3 regions of the Cytobacillus sp. FSL K6-0129 genome follow, and region 1 is predicted to be linked to each of the others. Evidence: riboswitches for the same ligand, from Rfam matches in the RefSeq annotation. Region 1 holds a riboswitch; each other region holds the start of a gene.
The links. Region 1 has a riboswitch for cobalamin ahead of MHI57_RS05000 (ribonucleoside-diphosphate reductase subunit alpha). Riboswitches for the same ligand answer to the same signal wherever they lie in the genome.
Positions count from the first base shown of each region.

Region 2: another riboswitch for cobalamin. It lies ahead of MHI57_RS03220 (acyl-CoA dehydrogenase family protein); the one in region 1 lies ahead of MHI57_RS05000 (ribonucleoside-diphosphate reductase subunit alpha).
Region 3: another riboswitch for cobalamin. It lies ahead of MHI57_RS21005 (hypothetical protein); the one in region 1 lies ahead of MHI57_RS05000 (ribonucleoside-diphosphate reductase subunit alpha).

Region 1 covers NZ_JBBOXM010000001.1:1,044,265-1,054,369, forward strand. Annotated here, with positions in the region: gene MHI57_RS04975 (hypothetical protein) at 9-344, opposite strand; gene MHI57_RS04980 (hypothetical protein) at 477-875, opposite strand; gene MHI57_RS04985 (HAMP domain-containing sensor histidine kinase) at 1,019-2,401, opposite strand; gene MHI57_RS04990 (response regulator transcription factor) at 2,398-3,072, opposite strand; gene MHI57_RS04995 (ribonucleotide-diphosphate reductase subunit beta) at 3,168-4,208, opposite strand; gene MHI57_RS05000 (ribonucleoside-diphosphate reductase subunit alpha) at 4,234-6,441, opposite strand; cobalamin riboswitch at 6,606-6,783, opposite strand; gene MHI57_RS05005 (heavy metal translocating P-type ATPase) at 7,316-9,736, opposite strand; gene copZ (copper chaperone CopZ) at 9,820-10,029, opposite strand; gene MHI57_RS05015 (metal-sensitive transcriptional regulator) at 10,043-10,105, opposite strand, start outside.
Region 2 covers NZ_JBBOXM010000001.1:651,844-661,948, forward strand. Annotated here, with positions in the region: gene MHI57_RS03190 (NADH:flavin oxidoreductase) at 1-349, opposite strand, end outside; gene MHI57_RS03195 (hypothetical protein) at 489-863, opposite strand; gene MHI57_RS03200 (DUF2294 domain-containing protein) at 902-1,249, opposite strand; gene MHI57_RS03205 (enoyl-CoA hydratase/isomerase family protein) at 1,638-2,684, opposite strand; gene MHI57_RS03210 (CoA-acylating methylmalonate-semialdehyde dehydrogenase) at 2,706-4,163, opposite strand; gene MHI57_RS03215 (NAD(P)-dependent oxidoreductase) at 4,160-5,071, opposite strand; gene MHI57_RS03220 (acyl-CoA dehydrogenase family protein) at 5,086-6,753, opposite strand; cobalamin riboswitch at 6,955-7,139, opposite strand; gene MHI57_RS03225 (YhgE/Pip domain-containing protein) at 7,425-9,236, opposite strand; gene MHI57_RS03230 (efflux RND transporter permease subunit) at 9,223-10,105, opposite strand, start outside.
Region 3 covers NZ_JBBOXM010000001.1:4,119,607-4,129,711, forward strand. Annotated here, with positions in the region: gene MHI57_RS20980 (MetQ/NlpA family ABC transporter substrate-binding protein) at 1-733, shown strand, start outside; gene MHI57_RS20985 (aminoglycoside phosphotransferase family protein) at 816-1,679, opposite strand; gene MHI57_RS20990 (hypothetical protein) at 1,768-1,953, shown strand; gene MHI57_RS20995 (MFS transporter) at 2,013-3,224, opposite strand; gene MHI57_RS21000 (MarR family winged helix-turn-helix transcriptional regulator) at 3,241-3,684, opposite strand; cobalamin riboswitch at 3,912-4,114, shown strand; gene MHI57_RS21005 (hypothetical protein) at 4,278-4,553, shown strand; gene mmgD (citrate synthase) at 4,498-5,619, shown strand; gene MHI57_RS21015 (bifunctional 2-methylcitrate dehydratase/aconitate hydratase) at 5,636-7,075, shown strand; gene prpB (methylisocitrate lyase) at 7,089-7,994, shown strand; gene MHI57_RS21025 (MarR family transcriptional regulator) at 8,077-8,487, shown strand; gene MHI57_RS21030 (hypothetical protein) at 8,519-9,022, opposite strand; gene MHI57_RS21035 (NADP-dependent oxidoreductase) at 9,162-10,076, shown strand.

The DNA of each region.
Region 1 (10,105 bases):
TATATTGTTCAACATTCATTGCATAGTGTGTATCCTGACACCTTATATCCTTTTCTTCTAAGAAATCGAATGCTCATGTTTTTTTCTATTTTTGATGAAGCAATAACGTGTACGCTCTTTCCATCGATTTCATGATAAAAGCGATGGAGATAAGCAATTGGAATATGGAGACGATGATGAGCCTGATCTACTTTTTCATTATAGTCTCTCACATCAACAATCCGAACATCACTATCATGATTGTCTTGTAACACTTGTGCCTTCACACCTAATACCGGCAAATATCTACTATATATAAAAGTCAAAAGTAAAATGATTAAGAGTATACTAATAAACGTAAGCATTTTTCCCCCTAGGATGTTATATTCACCCTCATATTCTATACCCCTATTGGTATGAAGTCAACAAGAAGAACTCACCATCCACATATCAATTTCTAAGCGTCATTTATTTTTTCTAAAACCTATAGCTGAAAGCTATTTTTTAATATCACTTTCATGTTTTGTAAAAGTAAGTAATAAGAAAAGAACAAAGCTAATCAATAGGATACTTCCTCCAACAATATAAAAAACCGTATTAATCATCTCTGGCATAAAACCTGGCTTAAAGATAAACATAGCCATTCCAGTTGTTAAACCAATGGTGCCGATAATGGCACTAGTGACATGTAATTTTGCAAGGAATCTTAGCTTCGGAGTAAATAATTGATAATATACCGCCCATGCGAAAAGTGATAGCCAGCCAACAACTAAACTATGAGCATGGATGGGTTTGAAAGCATAACTACCTGCTCCGGCCATATGTGATCCTAGAAAAGCACCTATCACTGCAAAGATAGCAGAAAACCTGAGTAATATTTTGCTAAATTTATTCAATTGACACTCACCCTTTTCATCTTCATTCATTTGATTTTATTTTGTCATCATATGTCCTATCTCACCTTTTATGACTGACAAAATAAGGTTATAGAATGAATATGAACGGAGTATGAACAATGGTTTACAATAGAAATGTTTTACTAATTCGATTGTTTTGGTAGCATAATTGTAAAAATCGTTCCTTCTCCTTCTTCACTTTCAACTCGCACTTCTCCTTGGTGAAGATCTACGATTGAATAAACAATGGAAAGTCCTAAGCCAGAACCAGCAATGGAACGATTTCTAGAAAGGTCGGAACGATAAAAACGATTGAAAACCTTTTTCATTTCCTCCTGATTCATCCCAATACCATTATCCTGAAATTGTACTTTTATCCAGCCCCCTTCTTCTATAAGAATAATGGAAATATCCCCATTTTCCTTTCCATATTTAATGCTATTTGTGAGTAAATTTTCCCAAACAGAATAAAGCAAGGAGGGGTCCCCTTCGATCATACATTCAGGCAATGAATAACTTAGCATCATGCCTTTGTCTTCTAAATGCCACTGATATTGTTTAATCACTAACTTTAGTTGTTCACTCATATTAAATAAAACGATATTCACCATATCTTTCCTATAGTCGATAGAAGATAATAATAACAATTGATTTGTTAAAACAGACAAACGGGTTACTTCTTCTTCCATCATAGTCATTTGATTCATTTCTTCATCTGTTCTTTTCTTTTCCTTAAAAAGATGTAAGTAACCTTTTATATTTGATAAAGGCGATTGAATATCATGTGAGATATTTGTAATAAATTCTTTGCGCATTTCATTTGCTGCTTCTAATTTTTTCGTCATTTTCATAAAACTTTGAGTAAGAGAACCAATTTCATCTTTTCTATTAGTAGGTAACTCAATACTGTACTCTCCATTAGCAATTACTGTTGTTGCTTCATTTAACTTTCTAATCGGCTTTACAATATACTTTGTACTGATGAACACGAATAAAATACTTAATAAGAGGATACCAATCAATAACCAAGCAAACATAATGTGCATTTCGCTAAATAAAAGGGAAATGTCAGGTCTGAGAAAAAGAGCATACTCCCTTCCTTGATAAGTAAATGGTACACCGACAGTATTTTTAAGTTCGTTAGCAAAAAAACCGGTCACAAATGTAGCATGTGGAAAGAGATTAATACCGTGATAAATCCGACCATTCAAGACTTGTTGAACAGCAGCACTACTTAAATTATGTTCGCGATACTCCGCTCCATAAAAAGATTCCTCTCCAAGACCATCAGTTACAAATATTTGATAACCAAAAGAGCTGATATGCGTAAGATATAGTTCCTTATTGATTTGTGGATTCTCCTCCATGAAGGTAATAGTAGCTTTCGCCATTTCTGTCACTTTGGCATCGTTTTTGGGCTTTAATGTTTGTTGATAATATGCATTGCTCAAAATAAATGAAATGACACTGCTTAGAAGCATAATACAAATGGTTGTGAGAGCAATTTTTGAGTAAAGTGTTTTCATTTGGCTATCTCCAATGAATAACCGATACCACGAATCGTTTTTATTATTACATCCACCTCTAACTTAGATAAGCGGCTACGTAAACGTTTAATATGTACATCAACGGTCCTTTCATCCCCAGAAAAATCAATGCCCCAGATTTGTTCAATTAATTGCTGTCTACTGTACACTCTATTTTGGTTAGCGGCCAGAAAATATAATAACTCAAATTCCTTCAGTGGTAATAGATAGGTTTTATTGCTCACTTCAATTTCATAGCTTTTTTTATTGATATATAATCGGTCGAGCTTGATACTCGTTGTTCCTACCTTACCATATCTTCGTAATAAAGCATTGACACGGAATAATAACTCTTTCGGCTCAAATGGCTTTACCACATAATCATCTGTACCGACTGAAAATCCCTTTGCTTTATCATCTAATTGTCCCTTTGCCGTAAGCAGGATAATCGGGAGGTCAAAATCCCTACGAATCGTTTTTGTTAGTTGATAGCCATCCATGTTCGGCATCATTATATCCGCAATAACAAGATCGACTACTTCCGTTTCTAATATTGCCATCGCATCCTGTCCATCTTTTGCCTCAGTGGTTTGATAGCCTTCTTTTTGTAAACTATCCTTCATTAAATAGCGAACATGTTGATCATCATCAACAATTAAAATTTTTCTCACAAGAAACACCTCTTCTTCTTAAAGCTTATCATTTCTTCAATTATTAAGAAGAAATAATAAACCTTGCATATGATATGCAAGGTTTATTATAAAACTTATAATTCATCAAATCCATTATCGACTTGATTCACTTTTGTATATTGTCTTGATTTTTGTTCGAAGAAATCAGATTTGCCTTGATCTACCTCTTCATAAGCAACAATCCAACGGAGTGGATTTTTACGAAATCCTTCAAACGGTCGTTCAAATCCTAATTGATTACTGCGGACATTGGCATAAAATTTGATGTATGCTTCAAGGTCAGTAATAAGAATACCATCCATTTTATCACCGATTACCTCACGTGCCCATTCAATTTCGAGATCTGCAGCTTTTCTAAAGGTATCTTTTACAAATTGTTGCAATTCTGGTGTGTTTAATTCAGGATGCTCGTTTAAGATTTCTTTAAAGATTTTCACAAACAAATCAACGTGAATTTGTTCATCACGATTAATATAGTTAATCATCGTTGATGTAGATACCATTTTTTGATTTCTCGCTAAATAATAGAAGAAAGCGAAACCGGAATAGAAGAATAAGCCTTCTAATACTACATCATAAACGATTGATTTTAACATATTTTCCGCCGTCGGTTCTTTTACAAAATCTTTATAACCATTTGTAATAAAATCATTTCGTTCTCTTAATGTTGGTTCTGTACGCCAATAATCGAAGACCTCATCTTGCTTACTTTTTGAAACGATCGAAGAAAGAATATAAGAATACGAGTGATTATGAATAACTTCTTGTTGTGCAAGAATAATCATTAACGCTGAAAGACTAGAATCTGTTAAATAATCTGCTGTCTTCCCAGCATAGTCAGTTTGAATGCTATCTAGTAACGCTAGTAAACCGATAATCTTTAAAAAGGCTTCTTGTGCGTCCTCAGATAACTCAGGGAATTGCTTAATATCTTGAGACATATTAATTTCAAATGGTGTCCAGAAATTAGATAACATCTTTTTATATTTAGGGTAAGCCCAGGAAAATCTTACATCATCCCAGTTTAAAACGTTCGAACATTCTCCATTAATAATACCTGTTGAACGGTTTGGTGCTTCATGATTCATAATGGGACGTTTATTTAAAGTGTTCATTTATTTCATTCTCCTCTCGGTGAAATCAGCTAGAGCATGATTCACAATCTTCAATATCTGTGGAAGTAGAACGTAAATAATACGTTGTTTTCAGCCTGTTTTTCCATGCCGATACGTGAAGATCTAATAATTCCTTTGCTTTAATCGTATTTTTAATATAAAGATTAAATGACACTGCTTGGTCAATATGCTTTTGACGTTTCGCATTTTGAGCAATGCTCCATTTTTGATCGATATGGTAAGCAGATTTATAGTACCACGTAGTTTGAGCGTTTAGGTCTGGTGCAGTTACAGGAATACGATAGTCTTTTTTCTCCTCTGAGTATTGCTTGTTGAAGATTGGATCAATACTCGGTGTACTACCTGCAATTAATGCAGTTGACGCATTTGGTGCTACCGCTTGTAAATAGCCGTTTCTAATTCCTTTTGCTCTCACTTTTTCCATTAGTCCTTGCCAATCAAGTTCGCTATCAGCATTCAGGTAATCTCTTTTTTCGAAATAGGCACCTGTTTGCCAATCTGAACCATTGAATGCGGGGTAGGCTCCCTTTTCCTCAGCTAGATTCATAGAACTTTCAATTGTTAAGTAAGCAATTTTCTCGTAAAGTCGGTCTGCAAATTCTAATGATTCAGGGCTTTCCCAAACGACCTTATTAGTAGCTAATAAATGATGCCAGCCGAAAGTACCTAAGCCGATCGCGCGATACTTTTTATTCGTTAACTGCCCTTGGATAACAGGGATTTTATTAATATCAATTACATTGTCCAGCATTCTTACTTGAATAGGAATCAATCGTTCTATGACTGCTTCATTCACTGCTTTGGCAAGGTTAATAGAAGACAGGTTACATACGACGAAATCTCCAGGTGTTTTCTCGATGACAATTTTACCATCTTTTGTATACTCTTCTTCTCTTGTTGTTACACTTTGATTTTGAACGATTTCAGTACAAAGATTTGTACAATAGATCATACCTGCATGTGCGTTTGCATTCATACGGTTCACTTCATCCCGATAGAACATAAATGGTGTTCCAGTTTCTAATTGACTACGCATGATAGACTTCATAATATCGATAGCAGGAATTTCCTTCTTCGATAGCTCTTCATTATTGACGCATTCTAGATATTTCATTCTAAAAGTACCTGCACCAACTTCTTCATCATAATAATCTTCTAGTGAGAAGCCCATTTTTTGTCGAACCTCATGTGGGTCAAATAAATACCAGTTACTACGCTCTTCTACTTTTTCCATGAATAAATCAGGTAGACATACACCGGTAAATAAATCATGTGTACGTAATCTTTCATCACCATTATTTAACTTTGCATCAAGGAAAGAGAAGATATCCTTGTGCCAAACGTCTAAATAAACGCTAATTGCCCCTTGTCTTTGTCCAAGTTGATCGACACTTACAGCTGTATTATTTAGTTGTTTCATCCATGGAAGCACCCCAGATGAAGCGCCTTTGAACCCTTTAATCATACTACCTCTACTACGAATCTTACCTAAATAAACGCCGATTCCACCACCATTTTTAGATAGTGCAGCAATGTCTGTATTACTGTCATAAATTGAATCTAGACTATCATCAACTGTTTCGATAAAGCAGCTAGATAGTTGTCCCCAATTCTTACCTGCATTAGATAAAGTTGGTGTAGCTACGGTCATAAATAAGTTACTCATTGCCCAGTAAGCTTCTTTTACTAATTGCAGCCGATTTTTTTCTTCTTGATGCATAAGAATCATTGCAATAACCATCCAGCGTTCTTGAGGCAATTCAAAAATCCTCTTTTGGCGATCTTTTGCTACATAACGATCCGTAAGCATTTTGATCCCGAGATAAGTAAAGAGCTGATCTCTTTCAGGGACAATTTCTTTGCCTAATTCATCAATTTCTTCTTTTGTATAACTAGATAATAAAATAGGACTATAAATATCAATATCACTTAATTGTTGAATTAAAGAATGAAAATCACCATAAGCCTGACCACTGTACCCTCGGTTCTCAGCTGCTTGTTGATAAATCTTCTTTAAATATAAATGGGCAGCCACATATGTCCAATCAGGTTCATTAACATTTATGTAAGAAAGACATTCTAGTATTAACTGATCGTAGAAACTATCTAACTCTAAGTGATTTAATTGATCTGCACGCTTTTCTAACGCACTAATTGGTAAGTTGTTGAATTGTTGATATAATTGTTCAAAATTGACTGTCGTATCAATCATTGTTTTCAAATTCCTTCCTCCTTCAAACTATTTCTATCAAATTTAGGCATAAAAAAAACCGCCCCAGTTACACCTTGAGCGGATCAAACGACAGTATAAATACAAGTGTACAATACACTCTTTTCATCAACTGTCGTTTCATCTTCTCAAGCCCCGAAGAATTGAAACTTTTGATTAAGAAGGCAGGTATCCTGGCTTGTGTATCAATCTACTAAGAGCCTTCCCATTCTTTCAAAAGAACAGTGGTTTCCTCTTTTCGTCACACTTACAGTTGCGGGTACAGCTCCGGCTTATCCGGATTCCCATTTTAAGTCCATTTGGACTCCTTCAACCAATTACTATATGTAGTTGTTAAGAAGTAAAAAAATAACTATATATTGTATCTGAGATTGTATGAGTAATCATATCACATCATTTCATAGAATACAATTTATTTCTTTTATCTAAATCTAAAATATACATTTCGTTCTTTTAGCGGTAAATTTAAGACCATAATAAATAATAGCATTTCTTATTTGTGTAAAAAAGTCTTGAAATCCATTAAAAATTGTTCAAGCTGACCAACTCTACTTTTTTACCTTCAAACGAGTATGCTTAAACCAGAAAAGTAATAGTTTTTTGGTAAATAAATTAAAAAATCATAGAATTGTTGAAATAAATCAATGGTGTTAAAGTTGTGGGGCAAAAATTAATTAAAGGTATATTCCATATTAAAAGAAAATAATTTATCTTAAAGGACAAAATTTTTTTACCAATCTTCTTCATGTCTTCTATAAAAATAGAAAAACAAACTAACTATTTAAATTAGCTTGTTTTTCTCATTCAGTTTATTGTATAGAATGTTTTATAGAAATTCATACGGAACTTGTTATTTTTATCTTACACGTTGCAAACGAAGTGCATTTAATACAACGGACACAGAGCTAAACGCCATCGCAGCACCTGCTAACCATGGTGCTAAGAAACCTGCAGCTGCAATAGGAATACCGATTGTATTATAGCCAAACGCCCAAAAAAGATTCTGTTTAATATTACGAATGGTTTTTTTACTCATCATGATTGCATCAGCAATACTATTTAGATCACCACGCATAAGTGTAATGTCTCCTGCTTCCATGGCAATATCTGTACCTGTACCGATAGCCATGCCGATATCGGCAGTTGCTAATGCTGGGGCATCGTTAATACCATCTCCTACCATCGCTACCTTTTTCCCTTGACTTTGTAGCTTTCTTACTTCTTCTGCTTTCGTTTCTGGTAAGACTTCTGCAATGACTTTTGATATACCTACTTCTTTAGCAATGGCTTGTGCGGTTAACTGGTTATCTCCAGTCATCATAATAACTTCTAACCCCATATCATGTAGCCTTTGAATCGCTTCGTTTGATGAATCTTTTATCGTATCAGCTACAGCAAGGAGGCCTTTTGCTCTACCGTTAATAGCCACAAGCATAGCTGTTTTTCCTTCACCTTCTAATTCTTTCATTTGTTTCGAGAACCAAGAGGAGTCTATCCCATTCTCTACCATTAATCTAACTGTACCAATCAGTACATCTTTTCCTGTAACTTTCGCAGAGATACCATAACCCGGTAGCGCTTCGAAATATTCACTTTTTACTTTTTCTATATTTCTCTCCTCTAACCCTTTCACAATGGCTTCAGCAAGAGGGTGTTCAGATGACTTCTCACTCGCAGCAACAATGGAAAGGAAATGGGCCTCATTTGTTCCAGGCTCGACTATGATATCGGTTAATACAGGCTGACCATTTGTAACAGTACCTGTTTTATCAACCACAACAGTTGTAATTTCATGTGTCATCTCGAGATGCTCTCCACCTTTAAATAAAACACCCATCTCGGCTGAACGGCCAGACCCTGCCATAATTGAAGTAGGCGTCGCTAATCCTAGTGCACAAGGACAAGCAATGACGAGTACAGCAATCATTTTTTCTAACGCACTAGCTACATCACCCGGTTGCAAGAAAAGAAACCATATACAGAAGGTAACAAGGGCAATAGCTACCACAATGGGAACAAAGATGCCCGAAATCTTATCGGCTAACCGCTGAATAGGTGCTTTTGACCCTTGTGCTTGCTCGACTACTTTAATAATTTGCGCAAGCGCTGAATCTTTTCCAACCTTTGTTGCTTCAACTGTTAAATGGCCATTTTTGTTTACAGTTGCTCCTATTACTTCATCACCAGCTTTCTTATCAACTGGCACGCTTTCTCCTGTTAACATTGATTCGTCAACTGCTGAATGCCCTTCAATGATTACTGCATCTACAGGAATTCTGTCACCAGGCTTAATGATAACCATATCGCCTTGCATTACTTGCTCAACAGGGACAATGGTTTCCTTCCCTTCTTTTAATACAACGGCTTTTTTAGCCTTTAAATTCATTAATTTTTTTATTGCTTCTGATGATCTTCCTTTTGCACGTGCTTCAAATAATTTCCCTAACAAAATAAGGGTAATAATAATCGCACTCGTTTCATAATAGAGCTCAACATGATGACCATGTGTTGCATTCATCGATTGTAATGTTAGAAACAAACTATAAAAGTAAGCTGCAGAAGTACCTAATACAACAAGTACATCCATATTCGCGCTACCAGATTTCAATGATTTATATGCACCAGTATAAAATTGCCAACCGATAATAAATTGTACAGGTGTCGCCAAAATTAACTGTATCCAAGGGTTCATTAAAAAATCTGGTAGAAAAATGAATGAAGTGAATTCAAAATGCCCAACCATCGTCCAAAGTAATGGTAGAGAAAGGATAGCAGCAGCGATAAATTTCTTTTGCTGCTTTTTAATATGCTGTTCCCTCACATCATTTGCACTGGCTGTTGTTTTTAGCGAAGCGCTATACCCAATCTTATCTACCTTTGCAATAATTTCTTCAACTGAAACCTGTTCAGGATTGTATTCTACAGTACCTGTTTCTAAAGCTAAGTTCACGTTTGCCTGCGCAATACCGGACTGTTTATTTAAAACTTTTTCGATTCGCGCAGAACAAGCAGCACAAGTCATTCCTGAAATATCAAACTCAGCTTTCTCTAAAACAACTTCGTAGCCTAGATCTTTAATCTTCTGCTGAAATGCATGTTCTCCTACTATTTGAGGGTTATAGGAAATGGTTGCTATTTCTGAAGTGAGATTCACATTCGCTTCGTTTACACCATCCATTTTACTTAACCCTTTTTCGATTCGCGCAGAACAGGCAGCACAAGTCATTCCCGTAATTGGCAAATGAATTTTTTGGTGAGAATCGTCTTGATTAGACATATGCTCCTACCACACCTTTCTTTAAATACTATACCCTACTACCCTATATAAACATTTAAAATAAATCGTGCAAAGCTGCACGATTAAGATTTAACTTCATAACCTTGATCATCAATTGTTTCTTTAATTTGATCAAGCTTTACAGATGAAGCATCAAAAGCAACTTTGACTTCTTTTCTATCTAAATCTACTTTAACCGTGTCTACTCCTTTAAGTTCACCAACACTACTTTCTACCGCTTTCACACAGTGACCACAAGACATTCCTTCTACATGTAAAATTACGTTTTCCATGTTTAAAATCCTCCTATTTTTTCATTAATTTTTGAATTGTAATAAGAAATTCATCTAACACTTCTTCGTCACCTTC
Region 2 (10,105 bases), 390 kb from region 1:
CGGCTTTTCTTGCTGCACCAACATGCCATAATTGTGGAATAATCTTCCCGCCGGCTTCATGTACTTGAGCTACTACATTTGCCCAACCTTTTAGTGCATCCTCGCCATAAAAAAGGGGAATTGTTTCACCAGCAACTGCTGATGGATGATCAATCGCTGTGCCTTCAGTAATAATAAGGCCTACACCATTTTCTGCTCTCCTGCGATAATATTGTGCTACCTTTTCATCTGGTACACCATTTGGTGAGAACCCTCTTGTCATTGGTGCCATTACTACCCTGCTTTTTAATTGCCCATTTCCAAATGACACCTTTTCCAATAAACTATGCCCTGCAATTTTTTCTACCATCTTTATCACTCCTTGCTTTCATTTTACAAAGAATGATAACAAATACAAGTAAAATGCTTTCAATTAACAGAATATTTTATTCATTTATCACTGCATAAAAAAACATTTCAACAAAAGGGATTGAAATGTTTTCTCTTTATTAGGAATCAGCTCTTTTAATTTCTTCAGGTTTAAAGCCATAAATAACAGAAACACCTAAATATAAAGAAAAGAAATCCAAGAACCAATTATTATTCCTTTCCTTTGTGTGAAGACAACGAAAGATCTCTTGGAACTGCATGCTTTCATTTGCCTTCACCACGGGGGTGATTCCGAAATATTTAATTACCGTATCTAAATTTAAATGTTTTGCAATCTTCAAAACATCCTCTAATAGTGAATAATAGATTGCGATTTCCTTTTCCTGAAATAGTTTAATCATTTGCGTATTTAAGTTAGTTAATAATAACCGTCCTTCTTCTTCATTCACAACAGGAACTTGATTTAACATTTCTTTTATATCGATTTTAATCACCTATTTTTCCAATTTTAATCATCTTAAAGAGTTGAGAGTTATACTTGCAAAGGTTTATCAAAAACATAAATCGTCATCGCAATATCTTTTTCCAAATCAATATCAGTAAAAATATTGATTAATTGAGCACCAACGAGTACTTCAAGTTTTTCAACCTTTTCTTTATCGCTATATAATTGTTTGATAAGGGTTGTTCGAGCTTCATGGACTACTTGGTAGCCTTTCGTTGATTCAATCATGAACTTCTCGACATTTGTTAAGTTCCCTTTCATTTCCGTAATCGCCCAACAGCCTGTAAATTTTGTAGTCATTTCTCTTGGTCCATTGCCTACATGTTTTTTTCGAATTTCTCTTATAATCATATTGAATTGATGTTCGATATTCATTAAAAGCGTCCTCCAATAATAAAGTCACAGTTTTTCCAAGGTAAGTGTATAGTGAAAATGTAATCTTATGGTCCTCATGTGCCCATTTGTTAAACCTATTTCTCTATGCATAAAATAAGCCCGCCATAAAATAGTTTGTTTTCATAAACTATTTTATGGCGGGCTAATAGCAAAGCAGCAGAAGCTACTCGTTATCCATCTCACCATTCACCTATTATTATATAGTAATAGGCAATCTCTTTACCTATTAGCCATATATTACTTATATAAGTATAATTTCTTTCTCAAAAAATATCAATATTATAGAAAAAAATTGCTTTCTCTTCTATTTGATATGGTAATAAGCTCATGCCCTTGCTGTTTCGTTTGATTTTCGTTAAGAGTTAGCTTACTTTTTTTGAAAGAATCCCTCAACATGTTGAGATGTAAAATCGGATAATTGTGCAAAGTCATATTGGGGATTGCGGTCTTTGTCAATGACCACAGACCGTACACCTTCATAAAAGTCACTATGGCTTAAAAAATTTCTAGCAAGTATGAAGTCTGTTTCTAAGCAAGTTGTGAGAGATTGTTCTTCACCGTCAATCAGTTGCTTAAGTGTGACTTTAAGTGATGAAGGTGATTTAGATAATAAGATATCACTTGTCGTTGTAGCGAAATCACTAGGGTGTTCACGAAGAGAGTGTAGAATCTCTTCTAATGTTTGAAAAGAAAAGTGCAAATCAATTTCTTCTTGTAATTGTGATAACTTACTTTCTCCGCTTTCGTTGTTGGCGTACTGATTGAGGAAATCATTCAAGTTATAATCGAGATTTACATCTAACCAATTCATATTCTCTAGATTTTCTAAGAGGGAGTTAAATTGTTCACTCTTGATGAAATAATCAGCTCCTCCTATGTAGAGAACATCAGATGCATGTATCGTCTCTGCCGTCAACGCTAAATAACGGCCAATATAGCCTGGAGCTTTGTTAAGGAAATAGGCTGCACCGACATCAGGAAAGAAGCCAATATTCATTTCAGGCATGGCCCACTTCGTCCGTTCAGTTACGATACGATAGTTTGCCCCATAAGTCAGTCCAACTCCCCCTCCCATTACAATACCATCAAGATAAGCGATAATGGGCTTTGGATAGTCATAAATTAATTGATCTAATTCATACTCCTCTTTAAAAAATTGCATTGCCAGACTTTTATTTTTTTCATTCAAGCGGGCATCGTATAAAGCTTTTATATCTCCACCTGCACACAAGCCTTTTTCTCCTGCTCCTTTGATCAGAATTATCTGTATGTGATTATTGTTTTTCCATCGCAGTAATTTTTCTTTAAGTGGTTGAACCATTGCTAAAGAAAGTGAGTTTAGCGCTTTAGGACGGTTGAGTGTAATCACACCTAACCCTTTATCATTTACTGTGAAGAGTACTTCATCTGTCATACAATCTCTCCTTCCATTTTTTTAAAACCAACGTTCAGTTACGACTTTCTTTCTTGTATAAAATTGAACACCATCTTTTCCGTTAGTTCCTAAATCCCCATAAAATGATGATTTGTTACCAGCAAAAGAGAAAAAGGCCATAGGAGCAGGTACATTCACATTTACACCAATCATGCCTGCATCAATCTTCTCCCTGAAAATTTGTGCTTCTTTACCACTAGATGTATAAATAACAGCTCCGTTGGCAAATTTTGATTGGTTCGTTAAGGCGATACCATCTTCAAATGTTTTTACTCTAACGACACTTAAGACCGGTGCAAAAATCTCATCTTGCCAAATTTTCATATCGGATGTTACATTGTCAAATATTGTCGCACCTACATAATAACCATCTTCTGTCGTCTCTGTATCCCTACCATCTACGATTAAATGGGCCCCTTCAGATACCCCTGAGGCGATATATTGTAACACACGGGATTTATGAGTGTCACGAATGAGTGGTCCAACAAAATGCTCTTCAAACCGGCCATCCCCGACAGTAAGTTTTTTCGTTTCTGCTACAAGTAGGTTCATAAAATCATCTGCTATATCTTCTACAACGGCTACCACAGAACAAGCCATACATCGTTCCCCACTACTTCCAAACGCTGCGCCAATAACACCTTGAACCGTTTTTTCTAGATGACAACTAGATGTTACAACTGCGTGATTTTTCGCACCAGCTAATGCTTGTACTCTCTTTCCGTGAGCGGTGCCAGTTTGATAAACATGTTTGGCGACCGGCTCTGACCCAACAAATGAAATGGCACGAATTTCTGGATGATCTAATAAGCGATTAACCACGTCTTTTCCTCCATGTACAAGGTTTAGTACCCCTTTAGGAAAACCTGCCTCATAGAATAACTCTACGAGTCTACCAGCCAAGATCGGCGTTCTTTCAGAAGCTTTCAGTATAAATGTATTCCCACAGGCGATTGCCAGAGGAAACATCCATAAAGGAACCATCATTGGAAAGTTAAAAGGGGAAATCCCAGCAACAACACCAAGCGGATAGCGCCAAATTGAGCCATCTATCCCTTCGGCAATACTAGGAAGTGCATCTCCCATCATTAAATTAGGAGTGGAGGTTGCGAGTTCAACGACTTCAATTCCTCTTTGTACCTCACCACGCGCATCCTTTAATGTTTTTCCATTTTCCTCTGTAATAATTTGAGCGAGGTTTTCTTTTTCCTCTTTTAACAAATGAAGGTATTGGTAAAGCAGACGCGCTCTATTTGGGACGGGTACTTCAGCCCACTTAGGATAGACCGCAGCAGCAGCTTTGACAGCTAAATCAACATCTTCTTTACCAGAAAGGGGGACGTAAGCAATAATTGTCCCATTCGCCGGGTTCGGTACGGCTTCCACTTCCTTACTGCTTGAATCAACCCATTCACCATTAATATGGTTTTTCATTGTTGGAATTTCTGTTTTAATCATTCCTTCATCCCCGTTTCTTTCGCATTTTTTGTTTGATCATTTTTCACTTTTTCATAAAGAACAGCCATATCTTGGCTACCATAACCCTCGTTTTCAGCATTTTTGTATATATTTAATAGTAATTCACTAACTGGCAATTGCAATTCGTGTTCCTTGGCTAAATCAAGCGCGAAACCAAGATCTTTATTTAATAGCTGCAAGGTAAAACCGGGACGATAATCTTCGTTCGCGATAAAACTTTTATAGTTTCTTTCATATATCCGACTTTGGCCGTAGCTCACATTCAACATCTCAAATAATTGTGCTAAATTAATGTTGCTTTTTTCTGCCAGATTTAAGGCTTCGCTTACACCAGCAGTATAAAAACCGATAAGTAAGTTATTGATTAATTTGACTGCAGTTCCGCTTTCAATTCGTTCATTCACATGAAAAATATTCTCTCCAAGAATATTTAACAATGGTTGGGATTGCTCGAAAGCTTTTTTAGGACCACCGACCATAATGGTTAAAGTACGATTTTCAGCACCGATTACACCGCCACTGACAGGAGCAGCAAGAAAATGAATGCTCTTCTTTTTTGCTTCTTCTGCTAATTTTTGATTCAAGCTAGGAGCAACCGTACTTGTATCAATCAGGACAATGCCTTCACGTCCTTTTGTAATCAATCCTTCCTCACCTAAATAGATTTCTTCCACCGCTTTCATTGAAGGTAAGCTTGTGAAAATAAAATTTACTTGCTTTATGATATTATTGATAGATAATCCAATCACACCTCCCGACCTTAGCAATGCCGCTTCAGCATCTTTGTTGAGGTCGACGCCGTACACTTCATTGCCTTCTGATAATAAGCTTTGCGCCATCGGTAAACCCATATTCCCTAATCCAATAAAACCGATTTTCTCACCCATCATTTAAGCTCCCTTCATTTCAGTAATTTTGGTTGATCAATAAGTATTTGTGCTAATTGCCTTTTTTTCAATAACAGATTGCTGTAGAGTGGGATTTGGTAATTTTCAATGTTTGTGAATGCAACGAATCGTTCTTTTTCATCAAGTATCGCTGCTGAAATCAGGCTAATCGTTTGTTGTTTCAAATATTGAAAGCATTGTTCGCATATAATATCAGTCGCTAAATCTTTCCACTTTTGATTTTGTTTTCGATGTTGCAGTTTTGATGTCCGCATATAAGTCGATTCCATTGTGTATAGTTCTGTGATGATATTAGCTAAAAGACGTGCATACTGCTGTTCTCTATTTATATCAATCTTTGCATTTGAAACCGCTTCCAAAGACAGCGATAACAGTTCTTTTCCTAACTCAATAAATTGGCTGTTTCTATCTTGGTGTAATGGTGTAGGGGTATTGATTGTGATATCTTTAGATGAGTGTTTGTGAAGTAAGTTTTTTGCTATGGTTAAGCGATTGATTTCGTTTGTTCCTTCAAAGATACGACTGATTCGAGCATCCCTATATAGTCGCTCAACATCGTAATCTCTCATATAACCGTATCCACCGTGAATTTGAACGGCCTCATCTGTTACATGCCCAAGCATTTCAGAGCATCGCACTTTGTTTATGGCACATTCCATTGCGAATGCTTTTAAAGAGGTGATTCCTTCATCCGTTGGAGCTTGATCAATCATATCTGCTGTGCGATAAGCGGCACTTTCACTTGCATAAATAGATGTCACCATATCAGCTAATTTTTCTTGTATCAAAGTAAATTCAACCAGCGTTCTATTAAATTGTTGCCTCTCTTTCGCATAGTTTAGAGAAAAGTTGAAGGCTTGTTTAGCTGTGCCAATATTCGAGAAAGCTAGCTTCAATCTAGCAAGATTTAATATATTCATGGCAACTTGATGACCTTTTCCTTTTTCTCCTAGTATATTAGCGGATGGCACAACGACATCTTCCAGTATAAGTGTAGCTGTTGATGATCCATGAATACCCATCTTTTCTTCTTCTACACCAATAGATACGCCTGCTGTGTCTTTTTCAACAATAAAAGCAGTCATCCCGTCATTTGTTTGGCAAAACACAACAAACACATTTGCTATGTGAGCATTGGTAATCCATTGTTTTTCCCCATTTATTATCCAACTATCACTCTTGCTGTTGTAAATAGCTCTTGTTTTAGGTGAAAGTGCGTCTGATCCAGCTCCTGCTTCCGTTAAGGCATAAGCACCAATCCAATCCCCGGAGATGAGTTGTGGTAAATACTTTTGTTTTTGTGCTTCTGAACCAAAATAAACATACGGTAATGTACCAACACCTACATGAATATTATAGGAAACACTAAAAGCCCCACCGTATCCTATCTTTTCAGCAATAAGCCCGGATAATTTTTTACCAAGTGCAAACCCGCCATAATCTTCAGGTACATCAATAGCAAGTAGACCAAGTTCCCCTGATTTTTTAAACAGATTCTTAGCCACTTCATAGTTCTTTTTTTCTAATGAATCTATTTGGGGCAACACTTCATTCTTAATAAATAATTCTGCCGTTTGTGCAATGAGTTGTTCCTCTTCAAGAAAATCTTCAGGAGAAAAAATATCTCCCTTTTCTTCTAGCGTTTTTTTTAGCTTCGCCATCGTGCACTCCCTTTACATCTTTCTATCTCCTTTGATTGAGCGCTTGCTCAAATCAGTACTAAGAAGCAAACCTCCTTCAAACAAAAAACAACTCCTATTAAAAGAAGTTGTTAAGTAACGAGTGGACAAACAAATAAACATGTGTAGTGTTATATACATGTTCTTCTATCCGCACTTAACACCCCCTATCCGCGTAGGTAATGATGTTGGCTAAAACAGGCAGGTCTCCTGGCTTATGGTCGTGGCGGATTTGCTCCTTCCCCATTCAATAATGAATAAGTGGTTATGTACAATCCGCTCGCATATACAGTTGCGGGACAGCACCGGAGTCTAACCGGTTTCCCTTTTAAGCTTGATGAACAAGCACCTGTTTATTTAGCTTATTTAGTTTTCACACTAACAATATATCAATTTTTCGGAAAATTTACAATTTATTTTTTAGAATATGTATTCTCAGCTTAAAATGATGAAAAAGTTAGGCTCTTTATCATTTTTCTTCCAACCACAATATAAGCTAGAGTCATTGATTAAATCCACTCCTACAACCCGAGTAGAAGAAAGCCTAATTCTTCATTTTGACCGATCGTTTGATGTAACATGAAAGGTTTATATAAATTTACCACCAAAAAGAGAAACACGCCTCCTAGATTGCAGTGGCGTGTTTTTCAAGTTTACTTAAATAAGTTAAGAAGTTTCTCGAAGAATCCTACTTTATCTTTTGTTTCTTTTACATCTTCTTTGTTATCTTTTATTTTAATCTTATCTGTTTGGATGACAAATTGGACTAGTTCCAACTTTTCATTATTTTTATCTGATACAAAAGAAATTGGCTCATAATCAGATTTATCATATTGCGATATCATTTCATCCACTTCTTTTGTCACCTCATCAGGAATGTCTTTAGTTGCATCATGTAATTGTCCAGTTCCATTATGAAGCGAGCCAGCTCCTTTGGTTAGTTGCTCAGCTCCAGATAGAGAACCGCTAATTCCTTCATGGATGTCATTATATGATGTACTTAATTCAGAAACACCGCCTGTATAAGCAAGTAACCCTTGGTGGAATTGATTATAGTTAGATACCATTTCTTCAACACCAGATGTCAATTGTTTTAAACCTTCATCAATGTCAATTTGAAGAATAGATTCATCTATATTAGATGATATTGCACGGAGGTTACCTGCTGCTTCTCTCATTGATTGACTAAAGGTTGATAGAGGTTCAACCATGTCTGTAAGGTTATCTTTGGCTAGTAGTAGAACTTCTTGAGCAACTTTTGTCCCTCTATAGGTTTCTACCAATTGATCAATTACCTCTTTATCCGCATTACTTTCATATAATTTATTTATCTCTTTATCTGAAATTTGGTTATCTGGTATCTGCTCCAGAGCACGGTTGATTTGTGTTTTTACCTCATTGTAATTAACAACTACTTGGTCTACATCATTAGCTGCTTGTTCTAGATTATCCGCCACCTCAGGCAGATCGATTGTTACATTCTCGAGTTCCCCAATACCACTCACGCCACTGGCTTGTTTAATCTCATCTTTAATCAATGATAAAGTATTATTTATTTGTGCTGATCCTTCAGTTAATCGGTCACCAGACTGACTTAATTCATTTAGTCCTTTTTTATATTGTGCAGACCCACCCTCTAATGACCGTAAGCCTGATGAAAGTTCATTCATTCCTATTTCTAAGTCTCCGACACCATGATGAATGTCACCAATTGCCTCAGTTAATGAGTGAAATTCACTCGTCAATTCTTCAGTATCTGGGCTATCAATGGCAAGTGAAGCAGGTAAAGCAGATATTTGCACACCTTCTGTTTCAAAATGATTTGTTTCTGCCTCAATCGTAAATACTTCTTCCTGCTCAGGCATAACGGTAAAAGTGAGCTGCTTATCTTTGCCGGATTGTGCAACAGTGGCATTCTCAGCTTTTATATCCTTAAATTTTTCAGTGTTCAGCGGTACGCTAATTTGCAGCATATAATTTTCAGAGAATGAAGAACGCTTACCTTCATTCGCTTCTACAGCAATTTCCATTTTTATATCGCCAGATTTACCAGCTAAATTTTCTGGATTAATCTTTTTATTATTAAGGTAATAATTAATTGTAAAACGCCAAGGTAACTCAGAGTTATTTGGTAAGTTTCCTTGATAATAATAATTTTCTTCTCTTGCTTGTAATGTGATCTGATTATTTTCTTTGCTAATTTTTGATGTGTCAGTTAGATTTTTAACTTTTTCGTAATTTCCAAAATCCTCAATCACACCAGGTTCTATCATTTCAAAAGAATTGACAACATATAATTCGGTTAGGTTACCGTCTGCTAGCAAGTTAGCATAAATCACTTCATTTTTGTTTGCTACTTTCCCTTTACTCATTCCATCTTTAACAGGTTGTGATTCTGCATGTATATTCATCACAGGAAAGAAAAATAGAGAAGCAGTGATAAGCATCCATTTAATGATCTTCATTTTTTTCCTCCTTGTTACTAAAGTCCATTTGAAGAGATGTTTTTTGAATCAATTTATCACATAGTAATAATAATCCAGGTAGAAAAAGTATAACGAGTAAAAACGCGAGCAATGCTCCTCTACCTAATAATAATCCTATAGAACCGACGATTGGATTTGAGGAAGTTAGCCATAATATAAATCCGACACTTGATAATATGGACGCTGAAACGATAATGGAAAATAATTTCTCATCAATTGTTTTTCTCATCGCTTGTTTTGGAGATAACTTTCCACGATTATGCTTATAAGTCTCTGTTAATAAAATGGCATAATCGACCGTTGCTGCAAGCTGTACAGTGCTAACGATGAGATAACCAATAAATACTAATGACGTATCGGTAAAATAGGGTATGGCGAGATTAATCCAAACAGAAGATTGTATTGTTAATAATAAGATAATCGGTAATGATAATGATTTGAATGTGACAAGTAACACGAGTCCAACCGCGATAACGGTTAAAGTATTTACTAAAGAATTATCTTCTGTAACAGTTGATTTCATATCATAAAGTGCAACACTTTCGCCTAAAGTTAACGCTTGATTACCAAAATAGTTAGTACCTATTTCCCTTACCTCTTCTACTAATTGAAAAGGAATATCTCCTTCTGTTCCTGCATCAGTATTAATGATGATTCGACTGTAATTATTAGATAAGAATTGTTCCTTTGCTTCCTCCTCCAAATATTCTTGCGGAATAGTCGAGCCAACCATATTCGCGTATCCAATTACATTTGAGACATGGTCAACCTCTTCAATAGATTCAATCATTTCTTTTTCTTTACCTATTTCATTATTAGGTACCAATAATACTACAGCGGTTGATTCG
Region 3 (10,105 bases), 3.1 Mb from region 1:
TGAAACGAAAGAACTAAAAATTGGTGCTACTGCCGGTCCTTATAGTGATATGTTGAAAAAAGCTATTGTACCTGGTCTAGAGGAAAAAGGATATAAAGTAACTGTCGTAGAGTTTAGCGATTATATCCAACCTAACAAAGCTTTAAATGAAGATGATATACAAGCTAACCTTTTCCAACATACAATTTACTTGGAGAATTTTGAGAAAGAAAATAACATGGACTTAGCACCATTAATTATTGTACCAACAGCCCCAATGGGGATTTACTCGAATGTGTTTAATTCAATTGATGAGATTAAAGACGGTGCAACCATTGCTATTCCAAATGACCCAACGAATGCAGCACGCGCTTTAAATACGTTAAATGACGAAGGTCTAATTACGATTGATGAAAACGCCGATCCACTAACAGTATCTGAAAAAGATGTGAAGGAGAATAAAAAGAATTTAGTTTTTCAACCGATTGAAGCAGGACAATTACCAAGATCTCTTGAGGGTGTGGATCTTGCTGCAGTTCCTGGTAACTTTGCGTTGGCAGCCGATATGGACTTATTAAGTGCATTAGCACTAGAAAATATGCTTGATGATTATCGCAACGTGGTTGCAGTTAAAGCAGACTTTGAAGATAAACAATATGCGAAAGACTTAAAAGAAGTGGTCGAGTCTGCAGAATTTGAAAAAATTATCGACGAAGAGTTTCAAGGATTTGGAAAGCCAGCGTGGATGAAATAACGAAGTAATAATAAGCAAGAAACCGGACAAAATTATATGGATTTGTCCGGTTTCTAATAATAGTTGTAGAATACTGTTAAACTTATCTGTGCATAATTTGTATTTTGGTCATTCCTGTACTTATGGATTGTCGAACAACTTTTTCATCCTGGTCATTGACGTTTTTCAACCATTTGTGAAATATTGGTTGTAAGCCGTAAAAGGAAGTGACTCTTCTATACATTTCATCTTTATTGAATTTTGTTTGATAAGATGCGAGAGCTTCTTTGGTGAATTGATCTCCGAAATCCCAATATAGCCCTGCAAAGTCAAACGCCGGGTCCCCTATTTGCGTATCTGTAAAGTCTATAATTCCTGATATTTCCTTTTTGCTTGGATGATAAAGGATATTGGCACTTGTTAGATCACCATGAATCACCACTTTTGCTTCTTTAAATTTTGACACCGCTAAAAACATTTTATCAATTTCTTCTTTTTCTGCGTCTTTTAAGAACGGAAATATTTTTTTAATCAGGGCTTGATGTAATTGCGCCCAATAATTTTCACTATGTAGTTCTTCTATATTACATTTCTTTGCTTCATCTATATCCAGACGATGTAATTCTGTAAGAAATGTTCCTAACCGCTTGGCTTCATATAAAGGAGGAGTAATCAATGAATGAGATAATGCTTGTCCTTTAATGAAGTGGTAAAAAACACCAATCATTTGTCCGTCTTTATTATAAAATGGAAGATAATTTGGTATTTCAATAATGGAAGAAAGATATGAGAGCTGGTGAAGTAGCTTTATTTCCTTTTTTATTTTCACTAATACTTGTTTTGTTTTTGGTATTCGGATGACATATGTTTGATTAACAATATAAATATGATGATCCCAACCAGAATGATTGCTTTCAATCTGTATTTCCTGAAGATGCGGGAGATGGTTTTTAATTAATTCCTTCATGGAACAGTCTCCTTTTTTATTATTTTGTATAAATCGTTTTTTGAGGGGGAAAATAGGCGAGACATCTTATAAAAGGGGAGTGAAAGCAATGGAAAAAAAGTATGATAATCAAGTGGATGAGAAAATTATTGCTGCTCAAAATGAAGCTCAACAATACAATCAAATGGATACAGAATTAGAACAGTCAGAAGAAGTACAAGCAGCAATGGAGAAAAGTTATGAGTATGAAGTGACGAATCAACAACCGACATATGAACCGAATAAACCATTTTAATTAGAAAGAAGAGACTTCCATTACGTGGAGTCTCTTCTTTCATTATAGCATACCTTATTTTACATTGATGCTGTTTGATGTGTCTGTTTACTCCCATTATGTTCGGTTCGTCCATAAACTAAAAAGTAAAGAATAATTGAAGCAATCGACACTATCCCCATGTAAATGTATAACATACTGTAGCCAGTTATAGGAATCAGTAAACCTAATAAATAGGGTCCAAAACCTAAACCACCATCGAGAAAGATAAAGAAGGTGGAAGTAGCTAGCCCCATGCGATGGGATGGCGTTAATTTGACCGCAATCGCTTGTGTACAAGACTGCATATTACCAAAGCCTAAGCCAATCAAAGCCCCCGCCACTAATAACATAACACCATTTGATGAATTACTAAGTAAGAATAGACCTACTCCAAATAAAATGAACGCTGGATACATCACGTAATTTGCCCCTTTGCTGTCCATTAATTTACCAGTGAAAGGACGGGATAGTAAGACAGCGATGGCATAGACAAAGAAGAAAAAGCTAGCAGCATTTACTAAGTCCTTTTCAATTGCATAAAAGTTAATAAAAGACAAGACGCTTGAATAACAAAATGCGACTGTTAATGTGACGAGTGCAATTGGAAGTGCCTTTGGTTCAATAAAGCTAGATAATTGAAAACCAGATGATTGAAATTGAGCTTTTTGATCTTCAGTTAACTCTTTCACATTCACAGTTAACCCGATAAGTAGGCCAATAATACCAAGAATCAAACAAAAAATGAAAATCGTATGAAAAGTTGTGTATTGACTCATTAACATACCGATAAAAGGTCCTATTGCTGTCGCTAAAGTATTACTCATACTAAAATAGCCGATTCCTTCACCTTTCCTTGTTTGCGGTATAACTGAAGCGACAATTGTACCACTTGCTGTACTTGCCATCCCTAATGTTAAACCGTGGATAAAGCGGGTAATAAGTAAGAAATTGACATCAATTTCAATAAAATAAAGACTTGTTGATAAACTAAATAATAGTAAGCCAATGATTAAAGTCTTCTTCCGTCCAATACGATCAATATATTTACCGATAAACAATCTTCCTACCAATGTTCCTATAATAAATATGCCAGTAACTAAGCCAGCTTGGCTGGCGGTCGCATGATGTGCTTCAACGGCATACACCGCAATCGTAACCATTAATAAATAAAACACTAATGTTAGAAAAAAGTTTACGGAAGAAACGGTGATAAAGTCCTTGGTCCATAATTTTTCTTTTGTTGAACTCATATTCTTTTCTTCCTCCTTACAAATTGCTTTTAATACTATCAAAAATACGAATACATTCTTCTTGTTCCTCAGGTGTGATTCCCTCTAATATTTCCATTTCGAACTGATCAATCGGAATGCGGATTTTTTTGTATATGCGTTCACCTTCGTTCGTTATTTTCATTTTCTTTTCACGTTTATCCATGCTTGGGATTTTTTCTACATATCCATATTCCTCAAGCTGATTTATGGTCCTCGTAACTGTTGGCTTTTCGACACCTTGATATGCAGCAATCTCTACTAAAGTTGTTGGACCAAAATGGTAGAGATAATAAAGAATTGTCCACTGTGCCCGTTGTAATTGATGTTTCGTTAATAAGCTGTTTAGTCTATTCTCAAAAGGGCGATAAAGCATCATAAAGTGATGAAAGAACCTTTGGCTAGCAATAATAATATTCACCTCATTTAAAATAGTTATCAATGGTAACTAATATACTATAACAAAAAGCCGTCTTGTCTGTCTATGGGCGATAGATTTTTTTCTGTAAAATGGTAAATGTTATGTTAAAATTGTATTTCTTTTAAGAGATGTTTGTAGGCGACATTTAAATTGTTATAATAACAAGTGTTAGTTAAAAGTGAAAAGTAGTACAATTAAGAAAATAATTGTCAATTTTCTAAAATATTGATATATTTAAATAGAACAATTGAATATTTTCAAAAATAGGTGTAAATAGAATGCTAGCTTGTCTATTTACTTAAAAGGGAAGTACGGTTGGATTCCGTCGCTGTCCCGCAACTGTATTTGCGAGTGATATGAAAGATACCACTGTTTCCTAAAAATGGAGATGGGAAGGTTTCGTATCATGTTGACCATAAGCCAGGAGACCTGCCTGTTTAGTGTAAACATCAATTCCTACGTGGATATAGGAGGTGTTAAGTACGGGTAATGAATACATGCCAAGGTCGCATGTTTATTTTAGTATTCGTTTGAACTTAACAACTTCTTTCTAGAAGTTGTTTTTTTAATGGATTGATATGGTAAAAAGGTGAGCAAGAACGGAGGAAAAAGCTTTGTTTGGAACCGTTCCTTATTATGTGAACATAATGAAATCAACGATCATGATGAACAGCTATTCTGCTGAGAGTTATAGTTTAAGAAAAGTATTAGATCAGTATAAAGAAGACATCCGAACACTCTCTGTAGAAGAAGAGAAGATCCAAATATATTTAAAGAATGCTGAAAGGGCTTACAGCATTGTCAGGCACGATGTAATTGGATGGGAGGAAAATGATTGTGAGCATGGAGGAGAAGTATATACCAGGGTTAGAGGGAATCATAGCTTCTGAGACCAGCATCTCATTTTTAGATACTGTTCATGGAGAGATTGTCATAAAAGGTTATGACTTAATTCAACTTTCAAAAACGAAAAGCTATTTAGATATTATCCATTTACTTCTAGAAGATCAATTACCAACAGACGAGGAAAAAAATTCATTAGCTAATACGTTAAAGTCCTATTATGAAATACCAACGGCCGTAATGGAGGTTTTTACTCATTTACCAAAAGGAACACATCCAATGGATGGGCTCCGCACTGGCATCTCAAGCTTGGCTGGATATGATTCGACCTTAGATGATAGGTCGAAGCAAGCAAATAAAGAAAGAGCTTATCGTCTACTTGGCGGAGTTCCGACAATTGTAGCTAACAGTTATCGTATATTACAAGGTCTGGAGAGAATTGAACCGGATAAATCCCTATCATATAGTGCCAACTTTTTCTATATGTTAACTGGTAGAGTACCTTCCGATTTAGAAGAAAGAGTATTTGACCAATCATTACTTTTATATAGTGAACATGAAATGCCAAACTCAACATTTGCAGCAAGAGTAATTGCTTCCACGCAATCCGATCTATTTGGAGCGTTAACGGGCGCAGTTGCAAGTTTAAAAGGTAGCTTGCATGGCGGTGCAAATGAAGCGGTTATGTACATGTTGAATGAAGCGGAAAGTGTCGCTGGCGTGGAAGGTCTCTTCTATAAAAAACTATTTAAAAAAGAAAAGATTATGGGCTTTGGTCATAGAGTTTATATGAAAAAAATGGACCCAAGAGCATTAATAATGAAGGAAGCTCTACAGGAGTTATCCATACAAAATGGAGATGATTCGTTGCTTCGAAAATGTGAAGCAGGAGAAAGAATCATGGAAGTTGAGAAAGGGCTATACCCTAATTTAGATTATTATGCCGCACCGGTTTATGGCATGTTAGGAATTCCTATCCCACTTTACACACCGATTTTCTTTAGTGCAAGAACGGTTGGTTTATGTGCCCATGTCATTGAACAGCATGAAAACAACCGCTTATTTAGACCGCGGGTCATTTATTCAGGTGCACGTCATACTTTACCAAATTGAGGAGGAGTACGAGTAAATGCTGAAAACGAATGAAAAGGTTGAAACCGATGTTATTTTAACGGAAATTGCTGATTATGTATTGGATTATGAAATAACAAGTGAAGAGGCTTATCGCACGGCACATTATATCTTGCTCGATACAATTGGTTGTGGAATATTAGCGCTTGATTATCCTGAATGTACAAAACTACTTGGTCCTGTTGTGCCAGGAACGGTTGTACCTAATGGAACAAGAGTCCCTGGTACATCATTTGAATTAGACCCCATTAGAGGTGCATTTAATATTGGCTGTATGATTCGCTGGCTGGATTACAATGATACATGGTTAGCTGCTGAATGGGGGCATCCTTCTGACAACCTTGGTGGTATTTTGGCAGTTGCAGATTATTTAAGTAGGCAACGTCTTTCAGTTGGTAAAGAGCCAGTTAAAATGATTGAAGTCCTGGAAATGATGATCAAGGCTCATGAAATTCAAGGAATATTAGCGCTAGATAATAGTTTAAATCGCGTGGGTTTAGATCATGTACTGTTTGTTAAAGTGGCAACAACTGCTGTTACGGCAAAGATGCTTGGTGCAACAAAAGAAGAGGTGATTCATGCATTATCACTTGCATGGGTGGATAATTCTGCATTAAGGACATATCGTCATGCGCCAAATACGGGTTCAAGAAAATCATGGGCTGCTGGAGATGCGACAAGTAGGGGTGTTCAGTTAGCTATGATGGCTGTGAAAGGTGAAATGGGCTATAACAGTGTCTTATCTGCACCTAACTGGGGATTTGAAGACGTTCTGTTTAAAGGGCAAAAACTTACCCTACAAAGAGAGTTAAGTGCTTATGTAATGGAAAATGTGTTATTCAAAGTTTCTTATCCGGCAGAATTTCACGCGCAAACTGCAGCGGAATGTGCCGTTTCACTTCATCAAAATGGCGATGTGGGTGATTTAAACGATATCGATCGAATTACGATTACCACACATGAATCAGCGATTAGGATTATCGATAAAACAGGTCCATTACATAATCCAGCTGACCGCGATCACTGTATTCAGTACATTACAGCTATTGGTTTATTAAAAGGAAATATTCGCGCTGAGGATTATGAGGATGATGTAGCTAGCGACCCCCGAGTAGACACCTTACGAGAGAAGATGGAGGTAGTGGAAGATCTGCAATACTCGAAGGATTATTTAGATCCGAACAAGCGCTCAATCGCTAATGCAGTTCAAATCCATTATAAGGATGGAACTTCTTCTGAGAAGATTGAATGTGAATATCCATTAGGTCATCGATTCCGCCGTGACGAAGCGATTCCAAAAGTATTGCAGAAATTCGAGTATAATATTAAAACTCATTTTTCAAACAAGGCACAAAAAAGCATTGCTGGAGCTATTTCCGATCAAGAAACGTTAAAAGAGATGGCAGTAAATGAATTTATGAATTTATTCTTAATCTAGGAGGGGATGCAAGATGGCATGGATTGTTCATAAACCTGTGACTCAACAAGATTTAGCTGAGCAATTTCGTTCAAAAATGCTAGATAAGAATATATTGCAAATACCTGGGGCGCATGATGCAATGGCAGGCTTAATGGCAAAACAAGCAGGCTTTCATGCTCTGTACTTATCAGGCGCTGCATATACGGCAAGTAAAGGACTGCCAGACTTAGGTATGGTTACATCTACTGAGATGGCAGAAAGGGCGAAAGAAATTATTCGAGCAACTAATTTGCCATTACTTGTTGATATTGATACAGGGTTCGGTGGGATATTAAATGCGGCAAGAACAGCTGTAGAAATGCAAGAAGCTGGAGTGGCTGCTGTGCAGATAGAGGATCAAAAGTTACCGAAAAAATGTGGCCATTTAAATGGAAAACAGCTTGTAACATCAGAAGAAATGATACAAAAAATTAGAGTAATTAAAGAAGTTGCCCCTCATCTAATGATAATAGCAAGAACAGACGCACGAGCGGTGGAAGGACTTGATGAAGCGATTGAACGAGCGAAAGCATATGCAGAAGCTGGAGCGGACGCTATTTTCCCAGAAGCATTAAAAACGGAAGAAGAGTTTAGTCTATTTTCACAAGCGATTTCAATTCCTTTACTAGCAAATATGACTGAATTTGGTCAGACACCTTACTACTCAGCGGATGAATTTTCACAAATGGGCTTTCAAATGGTTATCTACCCTGTTACTTCATTAAGAGTGGCAGCGAAGGCATATGAAAACGTTTTTAATATCATTAAAGAAACAGGGTCACAAAAAGATGCACTTGCTAATATGCAAACAAGAAAAGAACTATATCAAACAATCAGCTATGATGATTTTGAAGAATTAGATGATACATTAGCAAAAACTATATTGACAGAAGAATAATTGTATAGGCGTTCGGTTATACAGCCGAGCGTCAACCTTCCTTAATTATTTTACTTCATAAAAGATTAGGAGAAATGAAAAAATGAACGCAAGGAATGAAATAATTATACAGCACCTAATTGGGGAAATGGCCAGTAATAAATACTTTATTAATGTGTTATTGCATAAACAAGAAACGCTCAATGATAACCTTATTTGGCTTATGATGAAGTTGAAAAAGCGTGGTGAAATGAAAATCACGGATATCTCTACAGATTTCTATATGTCCCCAGCAGCTGCAACGAATATGAGTGATAAATTAAAGGTACTTGGTTTTGTAACTAAAAGTAGAGCACATAATGACCGTCGAATTGTTAGTGTTCGTTTAACACAAGAGGGAGCGGCCTATATTAATGCCTTATTTAATACTTATTCGTATGAACAATTGTGTTCTCTTCAACAGCAAATATCTACCATCAATACTTCTCTTGAAAAAATAGCAAAAATTATCTAATGCTTTTTTTCCCGAATAAAAGAGGATAAGGTCATTTAACAGTAGGTTCTGTTTTACTCACCTTATCCATTTTTATATATTCTTTCGGATATCGTTCATATAATACTTGAAAGCCATAATTAATTAATGCATAGGCGAAGGCAGAAATAAATAATGAAAATGATGTGAATTTATACAGTTTATAATGACCAATTTTTTGAAAGAAAGCATTGAAAGGATAGGCAAATAAAAGGTCAATAATTAGATTAAGACCGACATATCGAAAAAACTTCCCGTATGTTAAATGGAACACCCAAATATTAATTGTGAATAACGGTCCCAATATAAAGGCAATTGAATCATAAAGCATGTATTTCTTTCCGCCCTTTACCCTCCACCATTTAAAAACAAACGAAAATAATGTTTCAATTAAAAGGATGCAAGAGCAAAATAAAGTAACAGGAAGAAACCTTTTAATTGATTTACCAGGAATAAAAAACATCGTTCCCCATAAGATGATGGCATTAAATACACGAAAGAAATTAGCTGCACTCAAGTTTACCCTCCTCTAAAAACATTATTATCATTAGAATGTGATACATCAATAAAATTATGTGTGCAAGATGTATTTTTAAGAATATATCTAGTTGGTAAAAATGAACAATATAAACAGTAATAATAAGCGGAGGCATTCTATGAAGGGAATTGGCATTCTTCAATATGGCGATATTCACCAATTACGTGAAATTGTATTAGTAACACCACCAGTTGGTAATGACGAGATATTAATTCAAATAAAAGCGAGTGGCGTGTTAGAGAGTGACTGGCAATTAAGGTCGGGGCAACGTTTGAGTGACAATCTTAACTTACCGGTCATTCTAGGAAGTTCGGGAGCCGGAATCATTAAAGCAATTGGAAAAGACGTCTCCCAGTTTAAAGTTGGTGACAAAGTTTTCTTTCTAACAACTATTTCTACATATGGGACATATGCCAACGAAACGTTAGTACCATCATCTAATGTTTGTCTCATGCCTAATAATTTAACATTCATTGAATCGGCTGCTCTATTAGAAAGTAGTATAGCGGCATGGCAAGCAACAGTTGAGGGGAGGGTGAGGGAAGGAAGCCATGTTCTAATCTTAGGTAGTCAAACGAATGTAGGTTTGATGCTCATTCAATTATTAAGGGCAATGGGCACAGTGGTAGGCATACTTTCCGAAGATGTAAAGCAGAAAGATGTCATTCATATTGATGGGGATTGTCTGGATCCTATTCATAAGCAACAACGCTTTGATCTACTAATTGATACAATTGGACAAGGCTATCCATATTTAAGTGCGTTAAGGTGGTTGAAGCCAGAAGCAGAAGTGCTAAAATTCACAAAACCGAAATTTCAAGTCGTTGATAAAGAATGTTTGTCAATAAGATATATTACTACATATTCAATTAAGAAGGGGTTAGAAGAGATAAAACAATTAGTAGAAAAAGGTAATCTAACCCCAGTTTTGGCGCATGTGTATCCGTTGAATATTGAAGGTATACAAAAAGCCCACATAAAAAAACAATATGGTCACTGTCAGGGGGAAATTGTTGTCTGCCATCGAGGATAAAAGTAGTTAAGATTTTTTAGAGTTTGATA